DNA from 2 places in the Staphylococcus pseudoxylosus genome. Region 2 is predicted to be linked to the other one. Evidence: predicted binding sites of a transcription regulator. Region 2 holds the regulator's gene; the other holds the start of a gene.
What was found. The regulator LexA, encoded in region 2, represses DNA repair genes until DNA is damaged. The targets are predictions, from matches to a motif close to CGAACATATGTTCG.
Positions count from the first base shown of each region.

Region 1 (6,020 bases), 560 kb from region 2:
AACGAGCAAATCGAAGGGCAAAGTAATATCTCAGACGGTAATTACAATGAAGCAATTAATGAACAATCAACACCAAATCGTGCTACAACATCAACATCAACACATATGGCATCTATTGCACCACAAACGTGGTCAAACGTTAACACACAAGATGTAGGTCAAAACAATCAACAAATGCATGTTGATAGTAATGTGGGATCTAACGAACAATATAGCCCAGTACAACAAGCTTCAAATGGCAATAACTATTACACATGGGGACAGTGTACATATTACGCTTTCGATAGACGCCAACAATTAGGAAAATCTGTTGGTAATTTATGGGGAAATGCGAATAATTGGGCTTCAGCAGCTCGTCAAAATGGCTATCAAGTAAATCACACGCCAGAAGTTGGAGCTATTTTCCAAAGTAATGCTGGTAACTATGGGCATGTAGGTGTAGTGGAACGTAAAAATTCAGATGGGTCTATTCTTGTGTCAGAAATGAACTGGCAAGGCGTAGGACAAAAATCTTATAGAACAGTTCACAATACAGGACAATATAACTATATTCACTAATTAATACTAGAGCTTTCAGTTTGAAGTTAGAACAAATATGCTGATATCTTGTTTTATAAGATAATGAGTGAAATCGTAAACTAACTATGTAAATTTGATGAAATGAATGTAGAAGAAATGACTAATTAAGTTGAAAGCTGTGTTCATGGGAGTGGGACAACGAAATCATTGTAGCGTCATATGATTTCGCTGTTCCACTCCCTCGTTATATTAATTAAAGAAGTATGTTTATAATACAAATAAATAATTATTTTTAAGGATATTGGTAAGACATTTTATTTGTTGAGTGATATTATAAAAACAAGTATAATGATTCATTAAATAAACTAGGAGGCGATGTCATGGGAGTACATCAATATTTTAAACGCTTATCTGATTTAGAAAAATTAATTAGATTGCCAGGTAAATTTAAGTATTTCGAGCATAACGTCGCTGCCCACTCATTCAAGGTGACTAAAATAGCTCAATATTTAGGCACTGTTGAAGAGTATCATGGGAATGAAGTGGATTGGAAAAGCTTATATGAAAAGGCATTAAACCATGATTTCGCGGAAATATTCACAGGAGATATTAAAACGCCTGTAAAGTATGCTAGCGGAGAACTAAAGAAATTATTCTCACAAGTTGAAGAGGAAATGGTAGATCATTTTATAAATGAAGAGATTCCAGAACCATATCAAGCTATCTATAGAGAAAGACTACAAGAAGGTAAGGACGATTCGTTAGAAGGTCAATTACTTTCGGTAGCTGATAAAATAGATTTATTATATGAAACATTTGGAGAAATTCAAAAACGTAATCCAGAACAACTATTCTTTGAAATATATGAAATGTCATTAGAGACAATAATGCAATTTGATCACCTTAGCTCGGTTCAAGATTTTATAGAAAATATCATTCCTGAAATGTTGACGGAAAAGTTCATTCCAAAATCTGAATTACGAGAAACAACCATGGCTATTTTAAATAATAGGAACGGGTGAATGGAATGATTTGGTATGCGCTTGCGGCCTTTTTTCCTTGTATATTTGTTGTGTTGTTTAGTGTATTAACGAGAAATAAATGGGTAGGAACAATCCTGACATTAGTTATTATAGGCGCATCTGTACAAAAAGGATTCTTCCATAGTGAATGGATTATTTTTATAGATGTAGTGTCTATGTTGGCAGGATATCTCATTATTGATCAATTAGAATTGCACAAAAAAGAAGACGATTGAAAAGTAAGTATTGAGCAACCTAATTGCTATAATTTAATAAGCGCTTTATAATTATATGGCTTGAGATAATTAAGAATATGATTATAATGCAAATTTATGCAAACATGGTAGAGTGACTATGTTTGTTTTTATTTATATAGAACAAGATTAATTAAAACGAACAAATGTTTGCTTTTGTCTTTGTTAATCTGTTAAAATATGTAACGAGTATAAGCACCTTCGGAAAATATTACGCCAAAAAACAATGTATATAGCCTAATATAAAGATTTTAAATAGGTTTTAAGCGTTAGAAATGATATAGGAGGTAGGGTTATAATATGGAACATTATCCGTTTAAATTGCATTCTGATTTTGAGCCTCAAGGAGATCAACCAGAAGCCATTAAAAAAATTGTAAATGGTGTCAATGAAGGAAAAAGACATCAAACGTTACTTGGGGCTACAGGGACAGGTAAAACTTTTACGATGAGTAACGTCATTAAACAAGTGGGTAAACCTACGTTAATTATCGCACATAATAAAACACTAGCAGGACAGTTATATAGCGAATTTAAAGAGTTTTTCCCTGAAAACAGAGTGGAATATTTTGTCAGTTATTATGATTATTATCAACCAGAAGCTTACGTGCCATCGACTGATACTTTTATAGAAAAAGATGCCTCCATTAATGATGAAATAGATCAATTACGACATTCAGCAACTAGTGCATTATTTGAAAGAGATGATGTTATTATCATAGCTAGTGTCAGCTGTATATATGGCTTGGGTAATCCAGAAGAGTATCGTGATTTAGTCGTAAGTGTGCGAGTTGGCATGGAAATGGATAGAAGCGAATTACTGAAAAAATTGGTTGACGTGCAATATACAAGAAATGATATTGATTTTAGACGTGGTACGTTCCGCGTTAGAGGTGATGTAGTAGAAATCTTCCCAGCTTCAAGAGAAGAAATGTGTATAAGAGTAGAATTCTTTGGTGATGAAATAGATCGTATTCGTGAGGTGAACTATTTAACAGGCGAAGTATTAAGGGAACGAGACCATTTTGCGATATTCCCAGCCTCACACTTCGTAACACGAGAAGAAAAAATGAAATTAGCCATCCAAAGAATTGAAAATGAATTAGAAGCACGTTTGACTGAACTACGTTCAGAAAATAAATTGCTAGAAGCACAACGTTTAGAACAACGTACGAATTATGACTTAGAGATGATGCGAGAAATGGGCTTTTGTTCAGGTATAGAAAACTATTCCGTTCATCTAACTTTACGACCAACAGGTTCAACACCTTATACGCTTCTAGATTACTTTGGTGATGATTGGTTAGTAATGATTGACGAGTCACATGTTACATTACCGCAAATTAGAGGGATGTATAATGGTGACCGCGCTCGTAAACAAGTACTGGTAGACCATGGTTTTCGCTTGCCCAGTGCTTTAGATAATAGACCACTAAAATTTGAAGAATTTGAAGAGAAGACTAAGCAATTAGTTTATGTATCAGCTACACCAGGTCCATTTGAATTAGAACATACAGATGAAATGGTACAGCAAATTATCCGACCAACAGGTTTATTGGATCCTAAGATTGAAGTTCGACCAACAGAAAATCAAATCGATGATTTAATTGGAGAAATTCAAGATCGTATTGATCGAAATGAACGCGTGCTAGTAACTACTTTAACTAAAAAAATGAGTGAGGATTTAACAACTTATTTGAAAGAAGCGGGAGTAAAAGTTAATTATTTACACTCAGAAATTAAAACACTAGAACGAATTGAAATTATTCGCGACTTGAGAATGGGCACATATGATGTCATAGTCGGAATTAATTTATTAAGAGAGGGTATTGATATACCAGAAGTATCTCTCGTAGTGATATTAGATGCAGATAAAGAAGGATTCTTGCGTTCACAAAGATCACTTGTTCAAACAATTGGACGTGCTGCACGTAATAGTCGTGGTGAAGTTATTATGTATGGGGATAAAATTACTGACTCTATGCGTTATGCGTTAGACGAAACAGAAAGACGTCGTACAATCCAAGAAGCATATAACGAAAAACATAACATTACACCTATGACTATTAATAAGAAAATACATGATGTGATTAGTGCTACTGTTGATAACGATGAAACTAATGACCAGCAACAAACGGAAGTTCCTAAGAAGATGACGAAAAAAGAGCGCGAAAAGACAATTGCAAATATAGAAAAAGAAATGAAGAAAGCGGCGAAAGATTTAGATTTCGAAAAAGCTACAGAGCTTAGGGATATGTTATTTGAATTAAAAGCAGAAGGGTGACACAAATGAAGCAACCATCCATTGTAGTAAAAGGGGCACGTGCCCATAATTTAAAAGATGTTGATATAGAAATACCTAAAGACAAACTTATAGTTATGACCGGACTTTCAGGTTCAGGTAAATCATCTTTAGCATTTGATACAATATATGCTGAAGGACAACGTAGATATGTAGAATCATTAAGTGCCTATGCGAGACAGTTTTTAGGACAAATGGATAAGCCAGATGTAGACACGATAGAAGGCTTATCTCCAGCTATTTCAATAGATCAAAAAACAACGAGCAAAAATCCAAGATCTACTGTTGCGACTGTAACTGAAATTTATGATTATATTAGATTACTCTATGCACGTATAGGGAAACCATTTTGCCCTAATCATGGTATTGAAATAGAATCACAAACAGTACAACAAATGGTCGATCAAGTCATGAAATTAGAAGAACGTACTAAGATTCAAATTCTCGCACCAGTGATTACACATAGAAAAGGCGCCCAAGAGAAGTTAATTGATGATATTAGTAAAAAAGGTTATGTGCGTGTAAGAGTAGATGGTGAAATAACTGATGTAAATGAAGTACCTGCATTAGATAAAAATAAAAACCATACTATCGAAGTAGTCATCGACCGTTTAGTTGTTAAAGAGGGTATTGAATCACGTTTGGCAGACTCTATCGAAACAGCATTGCAACTTTCTGAAGGTAGCCTCATTGTGGATATCATTGACGGTGAAGAATTAAAATTCTCAGAAAATCATGCTTGTCCAATTTGTGGTTTTTCAATTGGAGAATTGGAACCACGTATGTTTAGTTTTAACAGTCCATTTGGTGCTTGTCCAACCTGTGATGGCTTAGGTCAAAAACTGACTGTGGATTTAGATTTAGTAGTTCCTGACGCTAATAAAACATTAAATGAAAGCGCTATTGTTGCTTGGGAATCATCAAGTTCTGATTATTATCCAACATTGTTAAATCGCGTTTGTGAAGTGTTTAAAATAAATATGGATAAGCCTTTTAACAAGCTTACAGATCGGCAAAAAGATATTATTTTAAATGGTTCAAAAGGCAAAGAAATTGAATTTACCTTCACACAACGTAATGGCCAAACACGCAAACGTACAATGGAGTTCGAAGGTGTAATCAATAACATCAATAGAAGATATCATGATTCTCCATCTGAATTAGTAAGAGAAATGATGAGTAAATACATGACTGAATTGCCATGTGAAACTTGTCACGGTAAACGATTAAGTCGTGAAGCATTATCTGTTTATATTGCAGGGAAAAATATTGGTGATGTCGTTGAACAATCTATCAAAGAAGCATTGCATAGTTATGAACATATAGAGCTGTCTGAACAAGATAGAAAAATTGCTAACCAAATCTTAAAAGAAATCAATTCAAGATTAGAATTCTTATATAACGTTGGACTAGAATATTTAACATTGAATCGCGCCTCTGGCTCATTATCTGGAGGTGAGGCACAACGTATTCGCCTTGCGACTCAGATTGGTTCAAGACTTTCAGGCGTACTTTATGTTTTAGATGAACCTTCTATCGGGTTACACCAACGAGATAATGACCGGTTAATTAATACGCTAAAAGAAATGCGTGATTTAGGTAATACCTTAATCGTTGTTGAACATGATGATGATACAATGCGCGCAGCAGACTTTTTAGTTGATGTTGGTCCAGGCGCTGGTGAACATGGTGGAGAAATCGTTGCGAGTGGGACACCAAAACAGGTAATGAATAATAAGCAATCATTGACGGGCCAATATTTAAGTGGACAAAAACGTATTGAAGTACCAGAAGCACGTAGGCAGATTACAGATCGCAAAATTAGCGTGAAAGGTGCTAGAAGTAACAACTTGAAAGATATAGATGTTGATTTTCCGCTATCAACAATGACAGTTGTCACAGGCGTTTCTGGTTCTGGTAAAAG
Region 1 is NZ_CP085024.1:2,226,912-2,232,931, reverse strand. Features, by position in the region: gene LG295_RS10760 (CHAP domain-containing protein) at 1-558, shown strand, start outside; gene LG295_RS10755 (YfbR-like 5'-deoxynucleotidase) at 900-1,541, shown strand; gene LG295_RS10750 (CsbA family protein) at 1,547-1,777, shown strand; gene uvrB (excinuclease ABC subunit UvrB) at 2,096-4,078, shown strand; gene uvrA (excinuclease ABC subunit UvrA) at 4,084-6,020, shown strand, end outside.
Region 1: the regulator LexA is predicted to act here: its motif matches at 1,935-1,948, upstream of uvrB (excinuclease ABC subunit UvrB).

Region 2 (6,020 bases):
GCAGCACCCATTGCAAATTCACGAACACCAAACCAAATATTTTTACCTTCTGGTGTATCTTTATCAAAATCTGTCGCATCTTTGACATTTGATTTATTTGAACCAGCTAAGTCAGCTGAACCACCAAAGAATGAAGGTACAGTTTTACTTAAAGTTTGAATTACTTCACCAGAGTCAGCACGTGAAGCACCACTATGCCCAGCTTCAAAGTGTGGTAACTCATCTCTATAGTTTTCTGGTAATTTACCACTGATAGCCAATTTAAATTCTTCAGCTAATTCAGGATATTTATTACTATATTCTTCAACAAGTTTATTCCATGCTTCTTCTTTTTCGTTAGCACGTTTCAACATACTTTGTTGGAAAATTTCATAAACTTCTTCTGGAACATTGAAACGTTTTTCAGGGTCTAAACCATAGTTTTCAAGCGCTAATTTTCTTTCATCTTCACCAAGAGGTGCACCGTGAACACCATGTGAAGCTTGTTTATTAGGCGCACCATAACCAATAATTGTTTTAATTTCAATAATTGTTGGTACATCTTGAGATTTAGCTTCTTCAATCGCTTTATCAATTGCGTCTAAATCATTACCTTCTTCAACTAAAATGTGTTTCCAACCATAGGCTTCAAAACGACCCTTAACATCTTCAGAAAAGGCTTTATTTAAATCTCCATCTAGTGAGATATCATTTGAATCATATAAAACAATCAATTTGTCTAATTGGTTATGCCCTGCTAATGAAGCTGCTTCGTGAGAAATACCTTCCATTAAGTCACCATCTGAAGCAAGTACATATGTGTAATGGTCAACTACTTTAGCATCTTCTTTATTAAATTTACCTGCTAAATGCTTTTCAGCCATAGCCATACCAACAGACATAGCAAAACCTTGTCCAAGTGGACCAGTTGTAACTTCTACACCATCAGTGTGTTTGAACTCAGGATGTCCTGGTGTTTTAGAACCCCATTGTCTAAATTCTTTTAATTCTTCTAATTCTAAACTTCCTGAAACATGTAATAAGCTATATAATAACGCAGAACCATGTCCAGCTGATAATACAAAACGATCTCTGTCAAAGAAATCTTTTGATTGGGGATTAAAATTCAAGTGACGTGTCCATAATGTGTATGCCATAGGAGCAGCGCCCATTGGTAATCCAGGGTGTCCTGAATTTGCTTGTTCAACTGCATCGATACTTAGTGCTCTAATCGTATCTACCGCTAATTGATCTTTTTCTTTATTCATCTAAATGACTTCCTTTCTTCTAGCAAGTTTCTATCTTATTATACCTTATTTGGTATCTATTTAACAAAAAATTGATTTAGTTTTTATCTTCTTTATTTTTAGAATCTAATATATTTTTCACTTTATCAGGCGTTACATCGTTTCCTTCAGGATCTATGACTCTTGTACTTTCAATTTGCTGCTTAAATTTTTCTCTAAATGAATCTAAGTAAGCTTTTCTCAATTTAGATTGTTCTTTAGCTTCTTTTTCAGTCAATCCTTTTTCTTTTTTCTTTTTTGCTAATTCATTGATGCGTTGTAAATCTACACCGTCTTTATCAGCCATAATAAACCTCCGATATTATTTATATAAAAAATATAACAAAAAAATGAACGAAACTAAATTGTTTCGCTCACAAAAACACCATTATATTAACATTTCTATTCACTAAAGTTTACGCCACTAAAAACTATTAGTGAACAGCTGCCATCACTTGCTGTGAAGTTTGTTCGCTTTGTAGTTTAGTTTCATCATTACTCTGTTCGCCATTTACTGATTGGCTTGTCATTTGATGGTCAGTCATTTCGTACGTCTGTTCTGAATTTGCACTATTGTGAGCACTTAATATAAATAAGGCGCAAAGCACCATTGTCACTACCAAAACTATAATATAAGACTTTATTTGCGATTTATAGTTCTTCATCATTCATAACCACTCCTAGAACGTTTGTTTGTATAGTTACTTTATCAGAACATCTGTTCTGTGTCAACAACCAAACGAACAAACGTTTGTAAAAACGCGATAAGCATGCTATAATTAAGTTAAATTAAATTAGGGAGTGCCTATTATGAGAGAGTTAACTAAACGACAAAATGAAATTTTTGAATATATCAAGCAAACCGTCCAATCCAAAGGGTATCCACCAAGCGTTAGAGAAATTGGAGAAGCTGTTGGATTAGCCTCTAGTTCAACAGTTCATGGCCATCTATCTAGATTAGAGGAAAAAGGTTACATTAGAAGAGACCCAACTAAGCCTCGTGCCATTGAAATTGTGTCAGAACAATTAGGTGAATCTATTAATATGGAAGAAACAATCCACGTTCCTGTTATAGGGAAAGTAACTGCAGGTGTACCTATTTCTGCGGTTGAAAATGTTGAAGAATACTTTCCATTACCAGAACATTTCACTTCAACCCACAATAGTGATATATTCATCTTAAACGTTGTTGGTGATAGTATGATTGAAGCTGGTATTCTTGATGGAGATAAAGTTATCGTAAGAAGTCAAACTATTGCAGAGAACGGCGATATTATCGTTGCGATGACAGAAGAGAATGAAGCGACTGTTAAACGTTTTTATAAAGAAAAAACGCGCTATCGTTTGCAACCGGAAAATAGCACAATGGGACCAATTTATCTTGATAATGTAACCGTATTAGGAAAAGTGGTTGGATTATTTAGAGAAATGTAATTGATATTTCGACTCTAATGCTAACACTCTCAAAAAAAGAGGATGCGCTCATCGCGCACCCTCTCTTTTTTCATCTTTTTTCTCTAAAACGTCTTTTACTTTTTCAAGTATATCTTCTGTTTCGTCTTTTTTGTTTGTTGTCATAACTTTTCATCCTCACATGATAAAAGATACCCTCTCACAACAGCCCTAAACATTATCCAGTATAATTTTCTGTCCAATAAGGCTGACGATCCTTATTAAAGTCAACACCTACACCAAGTGTATTAAATTCTTTCTTAAGAATATTCTTTCTATGTCCTAATGAATTCATTAGGCCCTGGTGAGCATAAATACTACTTGTTTGACCATACGCCAAGTTTTCACCTGCTGCATTAAAATCGTGTCCGTCAGCTTCCATACGATCAAATGGCGTATCGCCTGATAAATTATTATGATCAAAATAATTATGTTCAGCCATATCTTTACTGTGTTTTCTAGCTGTATCAGAAATACTAGTAGAATATTTAAGTGGCTCTAACTCATGCTGCACTCGTTCTGAATTAACTAAATCAAAGTTTTGCAATTCAAAGCTTTGAGCTAACCCCTCAGATGGCGCGCCATATTGTTGTTGTAGTCGGTTTTCCATTTTTTCACTAACTTGTAATAGTGCTGTTAAGTTATTGCTCTCATGTTTATCATAAAAAGTCGTTGTATATATTTTGTCTTTATGAAAATTATCAAATTCATCATCTTGAACATCAAATTTCACATGACCTTTTTGCTTATCAGTAATAGGTTTACCTAAACGGTCCCTTACCTTATCTTTAGGTGTACCATATTTAATTTTTGATTTAGATGATATAACGTTTTGGTTACTATATAGCGCATTTACTTTATCATCTATATAACTAACCATCACAAATCCTCTATAACCATCCGAATAATACGTGTGCCAATTTGTACCATATTCATTTGATGTGACACGTTGGGAACTACCTAGCTTTTCTTCTACAGCGCTTCTAGTCATATTCATTTGAATATTGTTAACTGCAAATTCTTGTTTACTAGGTACTTTCAACGCATCTTCATTAGTTGTTTTTGATGAAGACCAATCGGCAACTTTATCCTTTAATTGCTGTTGTACTGTAATCATTGGTTCTGTTTCTTTGATTGGTATGACAAGAATAACTACTAATAAAATAAGTACATACAAGAATAATTTTCTAATTTTTTACACCTACTAATATATTAGTCTCTATCACCGTTAAAAATTGAGTTTCTTACAATTACATAATCTACTTTTCTTAGTGATTTAAGGTCAGTGCCACCCGCATATGAAATTGAACTTTGCAAGTCTTGTTGCATTTCAATCAATGTATTAGATAATGAACCTTTGTGTTCAACAAACATTTTCTTACCTTCTACATTTTTATGTTCACCTTTTTGGAATTCAGAGGCGCTACCGAAATATTCTTTATATAATTTACCATCTAATTCCACTGTTTCACCAGGTGACTCTTCATGTGCAGCAAATAATGACCCGACCATTACCATAGATGCACCAAAACGTATAGATTTAGCAATATCACCGTGCGTTCTAATACCACCATCAGCAATAATTGGTTTTCTTGCCGCTTTACTACAGTGATTTAATGCTGATAATTGCCAACCGCCTGTACCAAATCCTGTTTTAATCTTAGTTATACAAACTCTTCCTGGTCCAATACCAACTTTGGTAGCGTCTGCGCCAGCGTTTTCTAATTCGCGTACACCTTCTGGAGTACCAACATTACCTGCAATTACAAATACTTCAGGAATATGTTGTTTAATATGTTTAATCATATTGATTACAGAATCTGAATGACCATGTGCAATATCAATTGTAATATAATCTGGAATTACTTTTTCATTAGCTAATTGCTCTACAAAATCAAATTCACGTTCTTTAACACCTACAGAAATTGATGCAATCAAACCTTTTTCATGCATTCTCTTAGTAAATGGGATACGTGCCGCTTCATCAAATCTGTGCATTATATAGAAATAATCATTTTCAGCAAACCATTCAGCTAATTCTTCATTCATTACAGTTTGCATATTTGCTGGAACGACTGGTAATTTAAAACTTTTTGGGCCAAATTGAACTGTCGTGTCACATTCAGAACGACTATTTACAATACATTTATTCGGTATTAGTTGGATATCTTCATAATCAAAAATTTTCATTGTTAACAAACCCCTAACATTTTTAATAAAACATATATTTAATGGTAAGATTTTCATGATGTATTCAATAATTATATAGAGAATAATAGTTATATTTACCAAAATTCCCGAACAATAACTTATTATTTATCTTTACCAATAGATAATATACATTGTTTTAAACTAAATGTAAATGGACTTAGGTCGTAAATTACCAACTTGCTTTTTTAACGCCTGGGATTTGCCCTTTATGTGCATGTTCACGTAATGCAATACGTGACATTCCAAACTTACGATATACACCTCTTGGTCTTCCTGTAACTTTGCAACGACGTGTTAATCTTGTAGGTGATGAATCTCTCGGTAATTTTCTTAAAGCCTCATAATCACCTTTAGCTTTCAATTCTTTACGTAACTCATAATATGATTCAACTAATTGTTCTCTTTTTTGTTCTTTAGCTATTTTTGATTTTTTTGCCATTGTTCTAACTCTCCTTATAAATCGTAATCATTACGTTTTAAATAATAACATACTCACTTTATATTTCAACTTAAAAGTATTTGAAATTATTTTCTTTATATGCTAAAATTTTAAAACGTAATCATTCCTGTTAAGAAAGAGGTGTTAACTTTGCGCGTAAATATTACATTAGCATGTACAGAATGTGGCGATCGTAACTATATTTCTACAAAAAACAAACGTAATAATCCTGAGCGTATTGAATTAAAAAAATTCTGCCCTAGATTAAATAAATATACGTTACATCGTGAAACAAAATAATTTCTCTGCTAAAATTATCTTTTAAATACGACAATTTAAATACAACGGTATGTTGTAATGATATTTAGCTTATAACACTAGAGTTATCTTTATTAAATTAGGATGACTTGTCATTGCCAGCTACATTTTTATAATTGTGGTTGGCATTATTTATTTTCATAGAAAAAACACCTCCGTATGATTCATTTTAAATGAATTCAACGAAAGTGTTTTTATTTCATTCCCACTATTTAGGTCAGTTCATGGTTCACCTAAGGTTTGTTTTGTCTATGTTCTGAAGAGCCCATCACGAGCCTCTTTTCCACATGTAAGTAAATACTTCTAAACTAATCATCATTTTCAAAAGGATTGGG
Region 2 is NZ_CP085024.1:1,667,174-1,673,193, forward strand. Features, by position in the region: gene tkt (transketolase) at 1-1,247, opposite strand, end outside; gene LG295_RS07995 (DUF896 domain-containing protein) at 1,324-1,572, opposite strand; gene sosA (DNA damage-induced cell division inhibitor SosA) at 1,700-1,933, opposite strand; gene lexA (transcriptional repressor LexA) at 2,076-2,699, shown strand; gene LG295_RS08010 (CAP-associated domain-containing protein) at 2,896-3,894, opposite strand; gene guaC (GMP reductase) at 3,930-4,907, opposite strand; gene rpsN (30S ribosomal protein S14) at 5,098-5,367, opposite strand; gene rpmG (50S ribosomal protein L33) at 5,518-5,667, shown strand.